DNA from 4 places in the Geodermatophilus maliterrae genome. Region 3 is predicted to be linked to each of the others. Evidence: riboswitches for the same ligand, from Rfam matches in the RefSeq annotation. Region 3 holds a riboswitch; each other region holds the start of a gene.
What was found. Region 3 has a riboswitch for cyclic di-AMP ahead of ABQ292_RS04865 (transglycosylase family protein). Riboswitches for the same ligand answer to the same signal wherever they lie in the genome.

Region 1 (5,123 bases), on a different contig from region 3:
GAGACGCTGGCGCCGGACGACTCCCTGGCCGGCATGTTCACCGCCGTCGAGCCCGGCACCGGTCACCTGCTCGCGATGAGCGTCAACCGCAGCTTCGGCTACGACCTCGCCGACCCCACCCAGGAGTCGTTCAACCTCAACGTCGCGCCCAGCCAGGGCTCGGGCTCGACGTACAAGGTGTTCGTGGCCGCCGCCGCGCTGGCCCGCGGCTACTCGTCGTACTACACGCTCACGGCCCCCGAGCCCTACGTCTCCCGGGTGTACAACGGCCCCTGCCAGGGCCGCGACACCGACGGCCGGTACTGCGTGCGCAACGCCGGGTCGGGCTACCGCTCGACGCTGGACCTGACGACGGCGCTCTACCAGTCGTCCAACACCTACTTCCTCGCCCTCGAGGACGCCCTCGGCAGCGTCGAGGAGCCGGTGCGGATGGCCGAGGCGATGGGGCTGTTCCAGTTCAGCCCGCCCGAGCTGCCGCAGCAGATCATCGACGAGAACCGCGGCTCGTTCACCTTCGGCGCCGAGGCCACCAGCCCGCTGGCGCTGGCCAGCGCCTACTCGACCTTCGCCGCGAGCGGCACCCAGTGCGACGTCGTCCCGGTGACCGCCGTCCTCGACCGGCACGGCGAGCCCGCGGTCGGCGTCGACGGCGAGCCGCTGCCGGTGGGCGACCGGTGCACGCCGGAGGCGATCCCGCCGGGCGTGGCCGACACGATGAACCAGATGCTGCGCAAGGACGTCGAGCCGGGCAACCCCGGGCAGACCGGCGCGCGGGCCCACGTCCCCGGGCACCAGATCGCCGGCAAGACCGGCACCTCGCAGGACAACTTCTCGGTGGCCTTCGTCGGCTACACGCCCGAGATCACCGCGAGCGTCATGGTGCTCAACCCCAAGCGCAACGAGGACGTCGGCGGCTTCGGCGGCGGCAAGGGCGCAACGATCTGGCGGAACGCCATGGCGCCGATCCTGCAGGCCCGCGGCAGCGGCGAGTTCCCGCCGGCCGACCCCACCGTGCAGGACGGCAACACCCGCCCGGTGCCCGGCTGCTCCGGCGTGCGGTCCTGCGAGCGCGCGCTGGCCGAGGCGGGGTTCACCTCCCGCACCGTGCGCGTCGACGGCGACGAGGCAGAGGGCACGTTCCTCGGCACCAGCCCGTCGCGGGGTGGCCGCGCCGTGCCGGGTCAGCAGGTGTCGATCCTGGTCAGCAACGGCAGCGACTACGTGGAGCCCGCTCCCGCACCCCCGGCCAGGCCGGTGCCGGTGCCGGACCCCGAGCCCGCGCCGCCGGAGGCACCACCGGCCGAGCCGCCGCCGCCCGCCCCCGAGGCGCCGGCTCCCGAACCGGCACCGGCACCGGCACCCGAGCCGGCACCGGCACCGGAGCCGGCACCAGCACCGGCTCCCGAGCCCCCGCCCTCCCCGGATCCCGGGTTCCCACCGCTCCCGGGTCTGGAGCCCCCGCCCTTCCCGGTCCCGGGGTAGTCCCCCCGCTGCCGCCGGCCCAGCCGCTCGTCGAGCGACTGGGTGAGCAGCCACCCGGCCAGCAGCACCAGGTGCAGCAGGAACATCCACAGGCCGACGGCGACCACCGCGCCGACGGCGACCAGGCCGCCGAACGGTGCCCCGAGGTCCAGGGGCAGCGACAGGAACAGCACGAACCCCTGCAGGAAGCCGGACAGGCAGGCCGCGGTGAACAGCGCCCCGGAGGCCACCGCGCGGCGGCGGTGCCGGCCAGCGGCCACCACGCCGAAGCCCCACGCCAGGGGCACGGTGAGGACGAACAGCACCGAGTAGTAGCCGACGAAGAAGCGGCCGACGGCCGGACCCAGGCCCTCCTCCAGGGCCAGGTCGGCCATGAAGCGGGCCGTCAGCAGCAGCGGGTACAGCAGCACGGGTGTGACGACGACCAGCGGCAGGGTGAGCGCCCGTCCGCGCCAGCCGGTGAGGGTGTCGGTGTCCCGGTGCCGGCTGAAGCGCAGCAGGGCGCGCCGCAGCCCCTCGCCGTAGAACGACAGCGGCACCAGCGCCAGGAGGAAGCCGAGCAGGTCCAGGCGGAGGCCGGCGGCGGCCAGCCGCTCCACCGCCCCGGGCGCGCCCAGCTCGGCCGGCAGCAGCTCGGTCAACCGCCCGACGAGGGCGCGCACCTCGGTGGGTGAGGTCACCAGCGCGGTGAGCCGGACGGCCACCAGCAGCAGCGGCACGACGGCGATGCCGGCGTAGAAGGTCAGCCCCGCGGCGATGAGGGCGAGGTCGCGGCCGCGCAGCAGGCGGCGGGCGCCGCCCAGCAGCGCCCGCGTCTCGGCACCCAGCCGGGCCGCCGTCCACCTCCGTGCCGGGCTCACCGGCTCATGCCACCAGTCCGGGCGGTCCCGCGCCCGCCGAGCGGCCGGGGCGGGAGTCGGCTCAGTCGTCGGGGTTCGTGTCGTCGGTGGTGGGCGCGTCGTTGCCCGGGTTCTCGCCGGTCTCCTGGCAGCTCGCGTCCTGCTCGTTGCTCGCGTTCTCCCCGCTGGCGTCGCAGTTGGTCGGGCCCCGGGAGAAGTCGGTGTTGTCACCGCAGGCGACCACCGAGCCGAGCAGGGCGAGCGCGAGGAGCGGCCGGGCGAGGCGCATCCGCGTGGATGAGGACATGCTCCGACTCGTGCTCGGCACGGGGCACTCCCAAACCGGGTGGACCGAACCGGGAGCCGGCCGGTCGACCGGGTGTGACACGGGAATTCAAATGACTCATTGTCACGAAGCAGTCACAGGCATTACGGTGAGTACGTCCAATGGGGCACTCCGTCACCGACCTGGGTGACACCCCGTGGACGCCGTCGAGCCGGTCCGCCCGTGAGGGAGACCGGGCCGGGGACCCATCGCAGTCCCGGGGTGAAGTGCGCGCGGACACCCGTGCGCGCCGGGCGACTCCACGCCCGAACCCGTCAGCTAACCCGGTAGGCGGCCTGGGAGAAGGAGAGACGCCGAACCGTGGCGCCCCTGAGCACGTCCGTCCCCGGCACGTCCGCCTCCACCCGGTCGCGCCGCCGCGCCGTCCTCGCCCTCGTCGGCACCCTCGGCCTGGGTCTCGGTCTCGGGGCCGTCCCGGCGCCGGCCGTGGCGGAGGAGCCGACGTCGGCCGCCGAGGCCGCCCGGCTCGTCGCCGCCCGCGGGCACGAGCTCGAGGTCGTCACCGAGCAGTTCAACGAGGCCCGCGAGACGCTGACCGCCCAGCAGGCCGCCGCCGAGGCCGCCGCCGCGACGCTCGCCCAGGCACAGGCCGCCGTCGACGCCGCCCGCGACCAGGTCGTCGGGATCGCCCGCTCCGCCTACACCGGCGACAGCATGGGCCCGCTGCAGGCGCTCATGACCAGCCAGGACGCCGACGAGTTCGTCAACCGGGTCACGCTCCTCCAGGGCGTCGCCGGCTACCAGGGCGAGCTGCTCGGCCAGGCCGCCGCGGCCACCGGGACCGCCACCGCCGCCCAGGCCGCCGCCGCCGAAGCCGCCGCCGAGGCCCAGCGCCAGTACGACGACGTCGCCGCCCAGCAGGCCCGCCTCGAGGCGCAGATCGCCGACTACCAGGCCGACTTCTCCCGGCTCACCGCCGAGGAGCAGCGCGCCGCCCTCGAGGCCGCCGCGGCCGCGCACGCCGCCGAGGACACCCGCGCCAGCCGCGACGACGAGCGCGCCGAGAGCTCGACGGCCGGGAGCGCCACCTCGTCGTCCTCCGGCTCCTCGTCCGCCGGGACGTCCAGCGCCCCGGCGGCCGCCCCCGCCGGAGGGGGCAGCGGTGCCGCCGCGACGGCGGTGGCCACGGCCATGGCCCAGCGCGGAAAGCCCTACGTGTGGGCGGCAGCCGGCCCGGGCTCCTACGACTGCTCCGGTCTCACCCAGTACGCCTTCCGCGCCGCCGGCGTCACCCTCCCGCACTCCAGCGCCATGCAGTCGCGCATGGGCCAGGCGGTCTCCCGCGCGGACCTGCAGCCCGGTGACCTGGTCTTCTTCTACAGCCCGGTCAGCCACGTGGGCATCTACATCGGCAACGGCCAGATGGTGCACGCGCCGACCTCGGGCGACGTCGTCAAGGTGGCCAGCGTCGACTCGATGGGCGGCTACGCCGGCGCCCGCCGCGTCGCCTGAGGGAAGGACCCCCTGCCCCCACCGCTCGCGAGCTCGCGGCGGGACCCTGCGGGGTGCACCGTCCTCCCCGCCGGAGCCCCGGCACCGCCCAGGTGCCGGGGCTCCGGCGGGGGTTGACGCCGTCGCGCCGTCCGAGGACAGTGATCTACGAAGAGAGCGGCGCTCTCGAACTGGAGGTCGACGTGACCCGGACGTGGTGGGCCTCGGCGGTGGCGGCGCTCGTGTCGGAGGTCGCCGCTCTCGTGGCGCTCGGCTGGTGGGGGTCCAGCGCGCCCGGTGGAGGCGTCGTCCGGGTGCTCCTCGGAGTCGGGCTGCCGCTGGTCGCGATCGTCCTGTGGGGTCTGTTCGCCGCACCGCGGGCGGTGGTCGGCGTCCCGGTGCTCCGGGTGACGACCACGGTGCTCGTCTTCGGCTCGGCCGCGGCCGCCCTGGTCGCGATGAGTGCGCCCGCGCTGGCCGGACTGGTGGTCGCGACGGCCCTCCTCGGCTTCCTGCCGGCCGGTCCTGCCGCGCCCGTGCCGGGAGGCGACCGGCAGGTCAGACCGGCGTCCGGCTGACCTGCTGCAGCAGGCCCCACACGAACGCCGCGGTGGTGCCCGACGGCAGCCGGACCTCCCAGCGCGTGACCACCTGCGGGTCCGCCTCGACCGCGCCGGGCAGGCTGCTGACGTCGGCGACCACGTGCTCCCACACCCGCAGTCGCCCCTCCGCCGCCGGCGGCACCGGGGAGCCTGGCGCCCGGACGAGGTGCTCGTGCAGCACCGAGCCGCCCGGGCCCGAGACGACCTCCCAGCGCAGGTGCGGCCACAGCGGCAGCGGCCAGTGCCGGACCTCGAGGCCGAGGTCGCCGAAGCGCCGCGCCTCGACCCGCTCGGCCGGCCCGAGGACGGCGGCGCGCAACGCCAGGCCGCGCGGCGCCCGGTGCGCGTGCTGCAGCGCCTGCCACCGCGTGTGGGCAGCGTGCGCCGCGGCACGGTCGGCGCCCAGCCGGGGGAGCGCCTCGG
Region 2 (5,123 bases), on a different contig from region 3:
CACCCGCCGCGCCGGCGGCTGGGCGACCGCGGCGCTGATCACCGCCTACCTGCCCGCCCACCTCGACCCGCTCCGCCGCGCGCGGTCCGCCCAGCGGGCGGTCGACCGCCCCGCCGGGGTGGCGGCACGGGTCCTGGTGAACCTCGGCTACGTGGCCTGGGCGGTCCGGGTGGCGCGCTCCGGCCGGTCCGGCAGGGCGTAGCGGGTGAAGAGGACGCCGTCCTCCTCGAGCACCTGCAGCAGACGGGGCCGGACGACGCCGGGCAGCGCGTCGGTCACCAGCCGGCCGCCGCCGCCGACGAGCGCGGGCGCGACGGTGAGATCCAGCTCGTCGACCACCCCGGCCGCCAGCGCCGACGTCAGCAGGGCCGGGCCGCCCTCGCAGACCAGCTGCTCCAGGCCGCGGTCGGCCAGCCGGTCCAGCGCCAGCGGCAGGTCGACGTCGTCGTCCCCGCAGACGAGGACGTCGACGCCGGCGTCGGCGAGCGCTGCCCGCCGGTCCGGGTCGGCCGCCGCGCAGGTCACGAGGACCGTCGGTGCGAGGGCCAGCCGGTCGCCCGGGGCCGGTGAGGCCCGCCGCGAGACGACGACGACCGGCGCGGACACCGGCCGCCCGAGCGCGGCCCGCAGCCGTCCGACCGCGGAGTCCGCGGCCACCGGGCGGTACCCCTCGGCGGCCGCGGTCCCGTGCCCGACGAGCACCGCGTCGGCCAGGGCCCGCAGCACCCGGAACACCCGCTTGTCACCCGGGGAGCCCAGACCCGCGCTCCTCCCCTCCACGGTGATCGCGCCGTCGAGGGAGACCACGAAGTCCACCCGCACCGAGCGCCCGGGCGGCAGCGCGTAGGCGTCCGCGAGCTCGACGTCGTCCAGCGGCCCGCCGTCCGGGTCCGGCAGCAGCCGGCGCACGTCAGTGCGTGCTGAGGACGGCCGCGCTCTCCGGCGGCAGCGTCACCGTGGCGCCGTCGATCGCGGGGAGCTCGCTCGTGGCGAACAGCACGTCGGTGGGTGCCCGGTCGAGGTCGACCTCGCGCGGCCGGTCGGCGAGGTTGGCGACCACGCGCAGCGCACCGCGGTGCACGACCAGCCAGCGGTCGGCGTCGTCCCAGGCGACCTCCACCGAGGTCAGGTCGGCGTCGGTGAGCTCCGGCTGGGCCCGGCGCAGGGCCAGCAGTGCCCGGTGCACGGCCAGCAGCTGCGCGTGCGGCTCCCGATGCGGCTCGGACCAGTCGAGCTTCGAGCGGGTGAAGGTCTCGGGGTCCTGCGGGTCGGGCACCTCGTCGGCGTCCCAGCCGTGCTCGGCGAACTCGCCCTTGCGGCCCTGCGCCGTCGCCCGGCCGATCTCCGGGTCGGTGTGGCTGGTGAAGAACTGCCACGGCGTCGAGGCGCCCCACTCCTCGCCCATGAACAGCATCGGGGTGAACGGGCTGGTCAGCACCAGCGTCGCACCGACGGCGAGCAGGCCGGGGGAGAGGGACGCCGAGACCCGGTCACCGACGGCGCGGTTGCCGATCTGGTCGTGGTCCTGCAGGTAGCCGAGGAACTTCCAGCCCGGCAGCCGCGCGGTGTCCACCGGCCGGCCGTGGTGGCGGCGGCGGAAGCTCGACCAGGCGCCGTCGTGGAAGAACGCGCCGGTCAGCGTCCTGGCCAGCCCGGCGAGCCCGGCGTCGGCGAAGTCGCGGTAGTAGCCCTGGCCCTCGCCGGTGAGCGTGGCGTGCAGCGCGTGGTGGAAGTCGTCGCTCCACTGCCCGGTCATGCCCAGGCCGCCGGCCGCTCGCGGGGTCACCGTGCGCGGGTCGTTGAGGTCGCTCTCGGCGATCAGCGTGAGCGGCCGGCCCTCGGCCACCGACAGCCGGTCGACCTCGCGGGCCAGCTCCTCGAGCACGTGGGTGGCCCGCTCGTCGACCAGCGCGTGGACGGCGTCGAGCCGCAGCCCGTCGACGTGCATGTCGCGCAGCCACATCAGCGCGTTGTCGACGATGTAGCGGCGGACCTCGTCGGAGTCCGGGCCCGACAGGTTGACCGACTCGCCCCAGGTGTTGGCGCCGCCCTCGGCGAAGATCGGCATGTAGAGGGGCAGGTAGTTCCCGGACGGGCCGAGGTGGTTGTAGACGACGTCCTGGACGACGCCGAGGCCGCGCTGGTGGCAGGCGTCGACGAAGCGCTGGTAGGCCGCCGGGCCGCCGTAGCTCTCCTGCACCGTGTACCAGAGGACGCCGTCGTAGCCCCAGTTGTGCGTGCCGTCGAAGCCGTTGACCGGCAGCAGCTCGACGAAGTCGACGCCGAGGTCGACCAGGTGGTCCAGCCGCGTGATCGCGGCGTCCAGCGTGCCCTCGGGGGTGAAGGTGCCGACGTGCACCTCGTAGACGACGCCGCCGGCCAGCGGGCGCCCGGTCCACGCACGGTCGCCCCACGCGTACGCGGCCGGGTCGAAGCGGCGGGAGAGGCCGTGCACGCCCTCGGGCTGGCGCCGCGAGCGCGGGTCGGGACGGGGGGTGTCGTCCTCGCCGAGCAGGTAGCCGTAGTCGGCCTCCGGTGCGGCCTCGACCTCGGCCCGCCACCAGCCGGCGTCGTCCCGGCGCATCTCGTGCACCGACCCGTCGACCTGCAGGCGGACCCGCTCGGGGACCGGCGCCCAGACGGCGAACTCGACGGGTGCGGACATGCAGGGGCCTCCAGGAGTCGGCGGGGTGACCGGGGAGGTGTGCCCACCCGGGTTGCGGTCAACCCCGGGGCGGTACGGCAGCCGGGGGGAGGAGCTCCCCCCGGCTGCCGTGCGGCTCACGGGAGCTGCAGCACCTGACCGACGTGGATGCGGTTCGGGTTGCCGACCGAGTCGCGGTTGGCCGCGAACAGCGCCCGCCAGCCCCCGTCGACGCCGTGCGCGTGGGCGATCCTGCCCAGCGTGTCACCGCGCTCGACGGTGTGGGAGTCGCCCCCGGCCTCCGCCGGAGCGGCGGCCGGAGCGGGAGCCGGAGCCGCCGCCGGGGCCGGGGCAGGGGCGGGCGCCGCGGCCGGGGCCGCGCCGGCCTCGGGCGCGGACGGGTCGAGGGCCTTGCCGCAGCTGGGCCAGGCACCCGGGCCCTGCACGTCGAGCGTGCGCTCGGCGACGGCGATCTGCTGCGCCTTGCTCGCCAGGTCGGCGCGCGGGGCGTGGTCGAGGCCGCCGAAGGCCGCCCAGGTGCTCTGGCTGAACTGCAGGCCGCCGTAGTAGCCGTTGCCGGTGTTGATGCTCCAGTTGCCACTGGACTCGCACTGGGCGACGGCGTCCCAGTCGTTGGGCGCGGCCGCGGAGGCCGGGCCGGCGAGGACGCCGATCGAGGTGGCCGCGATGCCGACGGTGACGGCGGTGCGGCGGGCCAGCGTGGCCATCCGCTGCGGCGTCGAGGCGCGCCGGCGACCGGTGACGGACGTGGACGAGGACATGGCTGTACTCCGATCCGCCGCCTGCGAGGTGAGCTGTCGGGTTCGGAGCGATCGGTGCCCCGGCCGCACGACGTGCGGCTTCACCCCGAGACGGTGCTGCCTGGCCCCCGTGGCACGGCGGCGACCGTCGAAGTGGGTCCCCCACCCCCGTCCTGGCGGTGCAGGAGGAACGGACGCCGACGGACGGGGTTGGGCGGATCGGCTCCGGCGCCCGGCTCTCTGTCGGCCGGGTGCGCGGGCAAAGGTAACGGCCGGGTCACGGCGGGGCACGTCGCGCCCCAGGGGTCCCGGGCGTGTCGGCCCGCGTCGGCCCGGAGGGCCGTCCGCGTCACCGCTGGTCACACCGCCGCGGGCGGGCGTCCTCCCGCGGCGGTGTGACCTCGACCTCAGTCGCGGACCAGCAGGGCCACCGGCAGCCGGGCCAGGAGCTCGCCCACCGGCGTGCCGCCGGCGTCGGAGACGACGCGCGCGCCGGTGAGGACGTCGCGCCAGGCGCCGGTCGGCAGGGCCAGCGCGGTGTCGCCCCAGCCGGCGGCGGCCAGGCCGACCGGCAGGCGGGTCGCCACGGTCACCGCGCCGTCCTGCCCCTCGGCGCCCCGGTCGAAGGCGACCACGTGACCGGCGGCCGACCCGGTGACCTCGACCGGGCGGTAGCCGGCGAACAGCTCCGGGGAGTCCCGGCGCAACCGCAGCACCCGGGAGACGACGAGCAGCTTGGCCGCGCCGGTGTCGTCGACGGGGGGCACCTCCCCGCCGTCGAGCCGGGCCAGCAGCTCCCGGCGCCGGTCGTAGTCGACCGGGCGGCGGTTGTCCGGGTCGACCAGCGAGCGGTCCTCCAGCTCGGTGCCCTGGTAGACGTCGGGGACGCCGGGCATCGTGAGCTGCAGCAGCTTCTGCGCCAGCGCGTTGGACCGCCCGGCCGGGCCGGTGCGGGCGACGAACTCCTCGACCTCGGCGTTGGTCGTCGCGTCGTCGTAGGCGGCGTCGACCAGTGCGTGCAGCCGGGTCTCGAACGCCTCGTCGACGTCGGTCCAGGTGGTCGAGGTGCCGGCCTCGCGGGCGGCCTTCTCGGCGTAGGCGTGCGCCCGCTCGCGCGCCAGCGGCCAGGCGCCCACCAGGTTCTGCCAGACCAGGTGGGCCAGCGGCCGGTCGGACAGCGGGTGCCGGGACAGCCACCGCCGCACGAGCTCCGCCCACTCGGTCGGCACCTCGGCGAGGACGGCCAGGCGGGCCCGGGTGTCCTCGCTGCGCTTGGTGTCGTGGGTGGTCAGCGTGGTCATCGACTCGGGCCTGCGCGCGACCCGGCGGCCCTGCGCCTCGTGGAACTCCTCGACCGTGCTGCCGAAGCGGGCCGGGTCGCCGCCCACCTCGTTGAGCACCACGAACCGCGCCCAGCGGTAGTAGGCGCTGTCCTCGACGCCCTTGGCCATCACCGGGCCGCTCGTCTGCTCGAAGCGGGTGGCCGCCTCGGTGCCGGCCTGCGACAGCACCGAGTGCAGCGCGTCCACGGCCGCGACCAGGTCGGGCCGGCGGTCCCGGACGGTGGACACCGCGGCGTCGAGGTGCCCGCGCCCGTCGGGCAGGTAGCTGCGGTAGACGCCGAAGGTGGCCAGCAGCTCGGCCAGCGCCTCGGTCTGCTGCGCGCGGTCGACGCCCGGCAGTTCGCCGATCACCCGCACCAGGCGGGCGACCTCCGA
Region 3 (5,123 bases):
CGGTCTGCTGGCCCGCATCAGCGACCTGCTCACCGCCGACCTGGCCCCGGGCGACGTGTGGCAGGCGCTGGTCGCCCTCGCCGTCCCCGACCTCGGCGACTTCGCCTACGTGTGCACCGTCGGCCGCGACGGCGGCCTCCTGCCGGTGGCGTCCCAGCACCGCGACCCGGCGGCGCTGCCGGCCCTGCGCGCGTGGATCGACCGCGCCGGCCGCCGCGTCGGCGAGGCCACCGGCCCGGGACACGTCGCGGTCACCGGGCAGGTGGAGCTGATCGACCTGCCGGAGGCGGCGGGCCTGACCGCCGCCCAGCAGGACGCGGTCCGCCTGCTGGACGTGCGCAGCGCGCTCGTCGCGCCGGTGATCCGCCGCGGCGAGGTGGTCGCGGTCCTCACCGTCGGCCGCCTGCGGGGCGCGCCGCCCTACGGCGAGCGCGAGCGCGAGCTGGTCACCGCGCTGATGACCCGCGCGGGCCTGGTGGTCGAGACCGCGCGGGTCGCCTCCTTCGAGAAGGCGGTCTCGGAGACCATGCAGCGGGCGCTGCTGCCCCCGCTGCTCCCCCAACCGGACCACCTGCAGCTGGCCTCCCGCTACCTGCCCGCCGAGGACGCGCAGCTGGTCGGCGGGGACTGGTACGACGCCTACCTCGACGCCGCGCGCACCACCAGCCTGGTCATCGGCGACGTCGCCGGTCACGACATCACGGCCGCGGCCACGATGGGCCAGCTGCGCACCATGCTGCGGATGGCCGGTCACACCGGGACGGCCGGTCCGGCCGAGGTCCTCACCGCCGTCGACGTCGCCAGCGACACCCTCGGGCACGACGTGTTCGCCACCGCCCTGGTCGCCCGGGTCCAGCGCTTCCACGCCGACCGCCCGGCCGTCGACCGGTCGATCACCTGGAGCTCGGCCGGCCACCCGCCACCGCTGCTGCTGCACCCGGACGGCAGGGTCGACGTCCTCACCGACCGGGTGGGCTTCCCCCTGGGGGTCGACCCGCACCGGCCCCGGCCGGAGCACCAGCTGACCCTGCCGGTGCGGTCCACCCTGCTGCTCTACACGGACGGGCTGCTGGAGCAGCACGATCCCGCCCCCGGGACGCCCCCGGGACCGTCCCCCTCCGTCGGCGGGCCCGCGCGTCCGGCCGTCCGCGACCTCGACAGCGGCATGGCGCGGCTGACCGCGCTGCTCGCCGGGAGCACGGACCTCGACCTCGAGGGCCTGTGCGACCGCATCGTCGCCACGCTGATCCCGGAGGGCGGGGCGGCCGACGACGTCGCCCTGATCGCCATCCGCCCCTACTCCGAGGAGCAGCCGCGCCCGGCGCACGCGGGTCCGAACGTGCTGCCCTGAGTGCCGGCACCACCGCGCGCCGCCCCGGGAGCGCGTCAGGCGGCGTCGTCCTCCAGCGCGGCGGTGTCGAAGGCGGGGCCGTCGAGAGCCGGGGCGTCGAGGGCGGCGTCGAAGGCGGCGGCCTCGTCCTCGAGGCCGACCATGACCTCGTTGGTCTGCAGCGTCACCAGCCACGCCAACGCGTGGTCCTCGACCGGCTGGCCGGAGACCTGCGCGATGGCGTCGAGCTGGGCGGCGACCAGCCCGCGGGCGGCCTGGTAGACGTCGGCGGCGCTCACCGCGACCTGCTGCTCGGCCAGCCAGAGCCGGCCGTCGGCCAGCACGCGGACCTCGGTCTGGCTGCCGACGCCGAGGTCGGCGGCGGCACTGGTCAGGACGGACATGCCGGCGCGCAGCTCGGTCAGGCGGCGGCTCGGGTCGTGGGACGACGGCATGGGCACTCCTCGGACGGGCCCGCGGGCCTCGGGAACGTGCTCTCAGAGTCGGCACCGCGCCCACCCGACCTGACCCCCGTTGGGGCGCCGGGACACTCCTGGGGCACGTGGGACGAAGCGTGTCCGGGCCGGTCCAGTGGACGTGGCCTGCGCCACGCACCCGATCGCGGACGGACCGCTGACCAGTCACGCCGCGCCGACGGCGATCCGGGGGACCCGGGTGTGACCGGCGTCACGGCGACAACTGACATGACGGAACGTAGCTTCTTGGCTGCGCTCAGCTAAAGGGAGCGCGGCGCCGGACCGCCAAACCCTGCCCACCGGCTGCCTTCCACCGATCCCAGGGCAGGGGTGGGGGACCCACGTCCACGGCGCGCCACGGCCCTGCGGCCTGCGCGCCTCGGGGTGAAGCCGCGTCCCGCGGCCGGGCACCGATCGCCCGAACCCGACAGCTCACCTCGCCGGCGGTGATCGGAGACCACTCATGGCCAAGCACCGCGCACCCCGCTACGTCCGCACCAAGAAGGTCCTCGCCAAGGCCCCCGTCGCAGCCGGCGCCACCGCCGTCGGGCTCGGTGTCCTCGGCTCCCCGGCGGCGGCCGCCGCTCCCACCCACGACTGGACCGGCGTCGCCCAGTGCGAGTCGGGCGGGAACTGGAGCATCAACACCGGCAACGGCTACTACGGCGGGCTGCAGTTCAGCCAGGCGACCTGGGCCGGCTACGGGGGCACCGAGCTCGCGCCCCGCGCCGACCTGGCGACCCCCGCCCAGCAGGTCGCGATCGCCGAGAACGTCCTCGCCGGGCAGGGCATCGGCGCCTGGCCGACCTGCGGGGCGCGACTGACCGAGGGCACCACCCCGGCCGCCGCCGGGACGTCCGCGCCGGCGCCCGCCGCCGAGCAGCCGGCCGCCGCCGAGCAGCCGGTCGCCGCCCCGGCGACCGGCCAGGACGACGCGGGCGACCGCGGCGACCGGGACCGCGCCGACACCTACGGCCGCCACGCCGCGGGGGGCGACTACACGGTCGAGCGGGGCGACACGCTGCGCGAGATCGCCGCCGCCCACAGCGAGTCGTGGCGCGAGCTGTACCAGCGCAACGTCGACGTCATCGGCAGCAACCCGAACAGCCTCACGCCGGGACTGGTGCTGACCACCTCCGGGGCCGAGCAGGCCGCTCCGGCGCAGCCGGCCCCCGCCGCTCCGGCCGAGGCGGCCCCCGCCGCCACGACGACGACCGCCGGCACGTCGGCCCCGTCGACCACGTCGGCCCCCGTCGTCCAGACGGCCGCTGCCGCCGTCGCGCGCATCACCAACAGCGCCGGCAGTGTCCAGCCGCAGGTCCAGGCCGCGGCGGACGCCGTCGTCGCAGCCGTGCCGGGCGCCGGCTCGATCACCCTCGGCGGCACCCGCGCCAGCGCCGTCGACCCCAAGGGCCACCCCTCCGGCCTGGCGCTGGACTACATGGTCCTGACCGACGCCGCCCTCGGCGACGCGATCGTCCAGTACCACATCGACCACTGGGACGAGCTCGGCGTGGACTACGTCATCTGGGAGCAGCAGATCCTCAGCTCGCCGACCGGCTCCTGGAAGCAGATGGAGGACCGCGGCAGCGTCACGGCCAACCACTTCGACCACGTGCACGTGAACTACGCGGCCTGAGCCACCGGGCCCACGGACCGCGGCCCCCTGCCCACACCCGTGGGCAGGGGGCCGCGGTCGTCCGGTTCAGCAGCAGCGGCTGACGGGGTTGCGCTCCCGCTCGTCGGCGCGCCGCCGCTCGAACTCCCGCCGGCTCATCGGCTCGTGGCCGTGCTCGGCGCAGTGCCGCAGGTGGTCGTCCCAGCGCGCCTCCCCGCTGCACTCGCGCAGGTACCAGCGCACCCCGCGCCAGGTCCGGACGGCGGCCTCGCGGACGGTCCAGGCGGCGGTCACCGGGACGGACCCTCCTCCGTGAAGGTGCCCTGGCCCCGCGCACCCGCGCCGACCATCCGCTCCTGCTCGGCCATCACGCGCTTCTCCTCCGCGGTGGCGAACAGCCCCGACGGCTCCACGATGGACGACGGCACGGCCGGCTCCTCGGTGGTGGGGACCGGCCCGCCGGCCCGCAGGGCGCGGGCGATCACGACGACCGAGTTGACGACCACGACCAGGGTCAGCAGCGCGAACACCGCCTGCAGCACCCCGTTCAGCGTCGAGTTGTAGACGACCTGCTCCATCTGGTCGACGTCCTGCGCCGGAGCCAGCAGTTCGCCTCGCTCCAGGGCATCGGCGTAGAGCTGGCGCTGCGTGAAGTAGCCGACCCTCGGGTCGCCCGAGAACACCTTCTGCCAGCTCGCCGTCATCGTCACCGTGAGGTCCCAGGCCAGCGGGATGGCGGTGACCCAGGCGTAGCGCACCTTCCCGTGCTTGATCAGCAGCACCGTCACCAGGGTCAGCGCGATCGCGGCCAGCAGCTGGTTGGCGATGCCGAACAGCGGGAAGAGCTGGTTCACGCCGCCCAGGGGGTCGGTCACCCCGACGTAGAGGATGTAGCCCCACAGCCCGACCACCGCCGCACTGGCCATGATGTTCGCGGGCCGCCACGACAGGTCACCGAAGCGCTTCCAGACGTTGCCGATCGTGTCCTGGAGCATGAACCGCCCGACCCGCGTGCCGGCGTCGACGGCGGTCAGGATGAACAGCGCCTCGAACATGATCGCGAAGTGGTACCAGAAGGCCGCCATCCCGGTGCCGAACGCCTGGGACAGGATGTTGGCGATGCCCACGGCCAGGGTCGGCGCACCGCCGGTGCGCGAGATCAGGCTCGGTTCCTGCACCGCCGCCGAGGCCGCGGCGAGATCCTCCGCCGAGGTGGGGAACCCCAGCCCGCTGACGTAGGCCGCCGCCGTCTCCGGGGTGCCGCCCGTCACACCGGCCGGGGCGTTCATCGCGAAGTACAGACCCTGGTCGATGACGACGGCGGCGATGAGCGCGCTGATGGCGACGAAGGACTCCATCAACATGCCGCCGTAGCCGATGAGGCGGACCTGGCTCTCCTTGGCCACCATCTTCGGCGTCGTCCCGGACGAGATCAGCGCGTGGAAGCCGGACAGTGCGCCGCAGGCGATGGTGATGAAGACGAACGGGAACAGCGACCCGGCGAAGACGGGGCCGGTCCCCTCCCGGGCGAAGTCGGTCACCGCCTCGGCCTGCAGCACCGGCCGGGCGAGCAGCAGACCGATGGCGAGCAGCACGATCACGCCGACCTTCATGAACGTCGACAGGTAGTCGCGGGGGGTGAGCAGCAGCCACACCGGCAGCACGGAGGCGACGAACCCGTAGACGACGAGGGCGAGGA
Region 4 (5,123 bases), on a different contig from region 3:
GTGTTCGCCTGCATGCTCGGCGGCGACGACGGCCGGACGCTGCTCGTGTGCGCCGCGCCGGACTCCTGCGAGCACAACTGGGCGCCGGTGCGCGAGGCGGTGCTGCTGGCCACGGGGGTCGACGTCCACCACGCCGGCCGGCCGTGAGCCGGGGGCGGGGGGACGGCGGTGCGCCGTCCCCCCGCCCGTGCTCAGAGCGCGGCGTACAGGGCCTCCTCGAACTCGCCGTACAGCGCCCAGGCGCCGTCCTGCTCGATGAAGGGCAGCGAGTTGGTGTAGATCGAGGCGCAGACGCCGGTGGTGCGGTCGATGAAGAAGTGCGTGTTGAACAGCCCCGCCCAGGCACCGGTGCCGGCCCGGCGGCGGCCCGGCTGGTCCTCGGTGTTGAGGAGGAGCCCGTAGCCCCACGTGTGGCCGGGGCCGGCCCGCAGGCTGTCGGTGATCGGCGGATCCGCGGTGAGGATCTCGGCGGGGAAGCCGAGGTCGCCGATCTGGTTGCTGAAGGCCCGGTCGACCATCTCCGCCGAGAGGATGCGCTCGCCGTCGAGCTCGCCTCCCCGTAGCAGGGCGCGCTCGAAGCGGTTGTAGTCGCGCGGCGTCGAGTAGAGGCCGTGCCCGCCGGCCCACCAGTCGGGCTCCTGGTTGAGGATCTCGTCCACGGCGGTCCACCGGCCGTCCTCGCCGCGGGTGTGGATGGCGACGCACTTGGCCTTCCGGCCCTCGTCCAGCCGGAACATCGTGTCGGTCATCCCGAGCGGCCCGGTGATGCCGGCCGCGACGACCTCGTCCAGGGTCGTGCCGGCCACCGCCTCGACCACCTTGCCGAGCCAGTCGGTGTTGATGCCGTAGACGTACCGGGTCCCGGGGTGGGCGACCATCGGCGCCTCGAAGGCCCGCGCCGAGCCGGGCACGACGTTCGGGATCCCGGTCGCTGTCTCGTACTCCAACAGCTCGGCGTTCCAGAACCAGTACCCGAGTCCCGTGGTGTGGGTGACCAGCTGGTGGACGGTCGCCTTGCTGGCCGGCTCGACGAGCAGGGGCGTGTCGCCGTCGAAGCCCTCGAGCACCCGGACGTCGGCGAACTCGGGGCGGTACTGCTCGACCGGGGCGTCGAGGTCGAGCTCGCCGCGCTCCACCTGCTGCAGCGCCGCGGCCGTGCAGACCATCTTGGTCATCGACATGATCCGGAACTGGGTGCTCGTGGTGACCGGGCCGTCGGGCTCCCCCGCGACGCGCGCACCCGCACCGCCCTCGTAGAGCACGCCGTCGCAGTCGGCGGCGATGGCGGCGACGTGCGGCACCGCACCCCGCTCCACCGCGTCGGCCAGTACGGCGTCGATCCGGCTGCCGTCGATGTCCCTGCTCATGGCGCCTCCTCGGTCGGTCCGCCGCGACTCTGCGGCGGGCCCGGCGTCAGGCTGGCGGGTGCCCCGGACCAGCGCAAACGGTGCGGCAAGAACACGGCGCGCGCCGGTGCCCTGCTCGACGCGAGGGCGTTCGCCCAAAGTGCCTGGAGAGGGCCACGACTGAGTGCTCGCCAGTGGTGTCGAAGTGAGCGCCTTGAAGGGTCGGGTCGAACCGGAGATGACGAAGGGGGCCCCGCTGGCGTGGCGGGGCCCCCTTCGGTCGGACGGATTACTGCAGAGCGACGGTGACGCCGCCGGACAGCATCGAGTCGTGTAGCTCGATCGAGCTGGGGACCATGCCGGCCGGGACGTCAAAGACGACCTTGGTGTTCAGGGCGTTGCCCGGGTTGATCTCCTCGTACAGCGAGTCGGCGTTCTCCAGGTAGAACGCTGCCTCAGTGTCGGCGCTGAACTTCTGCCCCTGTGCGTTGAACAGTGTGGCGTTGTCGCCGAGGAAGCTCTGCGACTCGCTGCCGATGTTGGTGATCGTCAGGTCGACGAGGCAGAACTGGCCCTGCGCGGTCGTGTTGAAGTACTGGTCGCCCAGCTCGGTCTGACTGCAGTCGACACCGTGGACGACGAACTGGAAGTCACCGTCGGCAGCCGACTGGCCGATGCCGACGGCGGCCGGGTCAGCGGACTCCTGAGCCACCGCGTCAGTCGAGTCCTGAGCGACCGACTCACCGGCGGCGACCGAGCCACCCGATGCCGAGTCGTCGCCGGAGCTCCCGCCCTTAGGGGCGACGACCGCGATGACCGCGAGGGCGGCGAGGACGAGGAACCAGGCCTTCTTGTAGAAGGGTTTCTTGGCCGGCGCCGGAGCGGGCGGCTGCGCAAGCGGCGGGCTGTAGGTGGGCTGGGTCATGGCATCCCCTGAGGTTGAGGGCCCCGGACAACGGGTCGTTGCCGTGCGCACCTGCGCCAGCACCGCGTCGGGATCGAACGCAAGGACCCTGACACGCCATGGTCTCGGAACCGCCTCATCCAGATGCCGAGTCGTTCCCACGACGCACTCGCGACACAGGAGACCCGGCCTGGCACGAACACCCCACCTAGACCCGACGCGACCCCCGTCCCGGGAAACCGGGACGAGGGTCGCGAGGGTGGTGCGCGGTGCGGTCAGTAGCGACCGGCCGTGCCGCCGCCCCCCTTGTTCTTCGCCTGGTAGTCGCGGATGAACTTCTTGATCTTGGCCTGGTTCTGCGGCTTCTGGAGCTCCTGCACCACCTTGGCGGCGACGCCCGAAGCGACGAGCTTCCTCAACATCCCCATGGGGTTGCCTCCTCGTGTCGATTCCTCTCCTCGTGCCCCGTCGACGCGCGCCGCAACCCTGCGGATCCCCGGCGTCCCCATGCCGTGTGGGTGGCGGGCCGCTGACTCCGCGTTCGGACGCACCGCCGCGTCCTTTCTCGTCCGGCCCGGCGTGTCCGCGCCGGCCAGGGGCGACACGCACGTCAAGGACCTCGTGTGTCCGCGCAGCTCACCGAGGCGTGTCGGATCCGGAACCGGAGTCAAATCCGCGGATCGGGGTCGGGCGTGGCGGTCCACCGGGCCGGTTGAGCGTTCAGGGACCCCTACCTACCGTCGTCGCGGTCCGGCCAGGGTCCTTCGTCACTCCCCGTGTGACACCCGCCGGATGCGCCGAACCGGACACCGGCACCCAGCCGGTCTCCCGGGCCGGGGACCCACCGCAGCACTGGGGTGGAGCGCGACTCGTCGCGCCGGGCGACTCCTCCGTCCGAACCCGTCAGCTAACCCGGTAGGCGATCGTGGAGAACAGGAGAACCGTCGTCGATGACGACTACCCGCACGTCCACCGCTCGTCGCTCGTTCCGCGGCATCGCCGTCGCGGCCATCGCCGGAGCCGGCATCGCCCTCTCGCCCCTCCCGGCCTCGGCTGCCGTGGGTGGCGGTGCTGGTGGGGCCGTGACGGCTGCGCCGGTCGCCGCGTCCAGCAGCGCGGCCCAGACGGCCGTCGACACCGCGCTCGCCCAGCGCGGTGACATGTACCTGTACGGCGCGACCGGTCCCGACCGGTTCGACTGCTCGGGGCTGACCAGCTTCGCCTACAAGGCGGCCGGCGTCTCGATCCCGCGCACCTCGAAGGCCCAGTCGACGTTCGGCACCCCGGTGGCGAAGTCCGACCTCAAGCCGGGTGACCTGGTGTTCTTCTACAGCCCGGTCTCGCACGTGGGCATGTACATCGGCAACGGCCAGATGGTCCACGCCTCGACCGCCGGCAAGCCGGTGGCCGTGGTCGACGTGGACTCGATGCCGCAGTACCAGGGCGCCCGTCGCATCGCCTGACGCGCTCCACGGACGGCGCCCCGGCCCTGGTTGGGCCGGGGCGCCGTCGCGTCAGGACGGCGCGGTCACCCACTCCCGGTGGTCGTGGGCGCCCGGCCGGCCGGAACGCCCGGGATCCCGTGCACGGTGGAGACTCCCTGGCCGTGACCTCCACCGGCCCGGCGTGGCCCCGCCCCGCCGGGCGGGGACCGGTCGTGGCGCTGGGCAAGCTGGTCGCCGACCAGATGCTCGAGCTGTCGGCCCCCTTGGTGGTCGGCGGCCAACAGCGGGTCGTACGGACGACGGCGGCCGGCGGCGCCCCGGCCAACGTGACGGCGGACCTGGCGCGGCTGGGGGTGCCGTCCCGGCTGGCGGGCTGGGCCGGCGCGGACCCGCTCGCCGACGGCCTGCTGGCCGGTCTCGCCGGGCGCGGCGTCGAGGTGGCGGTGGTGCGCCGCGGGCGGGCGCCGGTGTCGACGGTGCTGGTGCACCCCGACGGCGAGCGCACGCTGCTGACCGACCGCGGCGAGGGCGCGCTGGAACCGGCCGACGTCCGGTCGGAGTGGCTGGCCGGCGCCGCCGTCGTCCACCTCGACGGCTACGACCTGCTGCGCTTCCCCGACGCGCTGCGGGCCGCGGCGAACAGGGCGCACGACGCCGGGGTGCCGGTCAGCGTGGACGTCGCCGCCGCAACCCGGATCGAGCAGCACGGTGCCGGCGCGTACGTCGACCTGCTCACCGGGCTGCGGCCGGACCTGCTCTGCTGCAACGCCGCCGAGGCCACGGCCCTGGACCTGGACGGCGAGCTGCCGGCGTGGGCACCCGGGCTGGTGCTGGTGCACGCCGGCGCCCGCCCGACCCGGGTGGTCACGGCGGCTGGCACGGGGGAGGTGCCCGTCGCGCCGCTGCCGGAGGGACGGCTGCGCGACACGACCGGGTGCGGAGACGCGTTCGCCGCCGGGGTGCTGTTCGGCTGGCGCGCCGGGCTGCCCGTGCCGGACGCCGTCCGGTCCGGTCACGCCGCGGCCGCGGTGGTCGCCGGCGTGGTCGGCGGCCAGCCACCGCCGTGACCGCTCGGAGACGGTGCCCTTGTAGCGCTGATGACACCTCACGACCTCCTCTGCCACGTGGTGCCTTTGTAGCGTTGATGGCACCTTACGAGCCGCTGACCTGGCTTTTCAGGTTGATCGCCCTACCCCGATCAGCTAGGATTCGTACATGTGTTCGGGTGGTCCAGTGGGCGGTGACGGCCTCGACGACGTCGCCGCGCTGGTCGCCGAGCGCAACCGGGTGGATGCCCTGCTGGCCCGGCGGGTGCGGGCCGCGGAGCTGTCCCAGGCTCCCGAGCGCGACGGGCTGAAGAGCGCGGCGTCGTGGCTGCGCGGGCACTACCGGCTCTCGGCCGCCGAGGCGTCCCGGCTGGTGCGCAAC

Region 1: another riboswitch for cyclic di-AMP. It lies ahead of ABQ292_RS05680 (C40 family peptidase); the one in region 3 lies ahead of ABQ292_RS04865 (transglycosylase family protein).
Region 2: another riboswitch for cyclic di-AMP. It lies ahead of ABQ292_RS21765 (transglycosylase family protein); the one in region 3 lies ahead of ABQ292_RS04865 (transglycosylase family protein).
Region 4: another riboswitch for cyclic di-AMP. It lies ahead of ABQ292_RS22640 (C40 family peptidase); the one in region 3 lies ahead of ABQ292_RS04865 (transglycosylase family protein).

What each region holds. Positions count from the first base shown of each region.
Region 1 is NZ_JBFNXQ010000011.1:5,967-11,089, reverse strand. It holds gene ABQ292_RS05695 (transglycosylase domain-containing protein) at 1-1,482, shown strand, start outside; partial or broken gene ABQ292_RS05690 (YhjD/YihY/BrkB family envelope integrity protein) at 1,500-2,342, opposite strand; gene ABQ292_RS05685 (hypothetical protein) at 2,404-2,628, opposite strand; cyclic di-AMP (ydaO/yuaA leader) riboswitch at 2,808-2,954, shown strand; gene ABQ292_RS05680 (C40 family peptidase) at 2,968-4,119, shown strand; gene ABQ292_RS05675 (YrdB family protein) at 4,260-4,676, shown strand; gene ABQ292_RS05670 (hypothetical protein) at 4,657-5,123, opposite strand, start outside.
Region 2 is NZ_JBFNXQ010000099.1:7,383-12,505, reverse strand. It holds gene ABQ292_RS21780 (DoxX family protein) at 1-202, shown strand, start outside; gene ABQ292_RS21775 (dihydrofolate reductase family protein) at 148-909, opposite strand; gene treZ (malto-oligosyltrehalose trehalohydrolase) at 911-2,665, opposite strand; gene ABQ292_RS21765 (transglycosylase family protein) at 2,782-3,426, opposite strand; cyclic di-AMP (ydaO/yuaA leader) riboswitch at 3,430-3,559, opposite strand; gene treY (malto-oligosyltrehalose synthase) at 3,813-5,123, opposite strand, start outside.
Region 3 is NZ_JBFNXQ010000009.1:20,586-25,708, forward strand. It holds gene ABQ292_RS04855 (GAF domain-containing SpoIIE family protein phosphatase) at 1-1,351, shown strand, start outside; gene ABQ292_RS04860 (hypothetical protein) at 1,387-1,785, opposite strand; cyclic di-AMP (ydaO/yuaA leader) riboswitch at 2,108-2,267, shown strand; gene ABQ292_RS04865 (transglycosylase family protein) at 2,270-3,445, shown strand; gene ABQ292_RS04870 (CstA-like transporter-associated (seleno)protein) at 3,512-3,718, opposite strand; gene ABQ292_RS04875 (carbon starvation CstA family protein) at 3,715-5,123, opposite strand, start outside.
Region 4 is NZ_JBFNXQ010000109.1:2,012-7,134, forward strand. It holds gene ABQ292_RS22620 (hypothetical protein) at 1-147, shown strand; gene ABQ292_RS22625 (serine hydrolase domain-containing protein) at 192-1,367, opposite strand; gene ABQ292_RS22630 (DUF4352 domain-containing protein) at 1,636-2,271, opposite strand; gene ABQ292_RS22635 (hypothetical protein) at 2,526-2,678, opposite strand; cyclic di-AMP (ydaO/yuaA leader) riboswitch at 3,054-3,188, shown strand; gene ABQ292_RS22640 (C40 family peptidase) at 3,201-3,713, shown strand; gene ABQ292_RS22645 (carbohydrate kinase family protein) at 3,857-4,762, shown strand; gene ABQ292_RS22650 (HNH endonuclease signature motif containing protein) at 4,911-5,123, shown strand, end outside.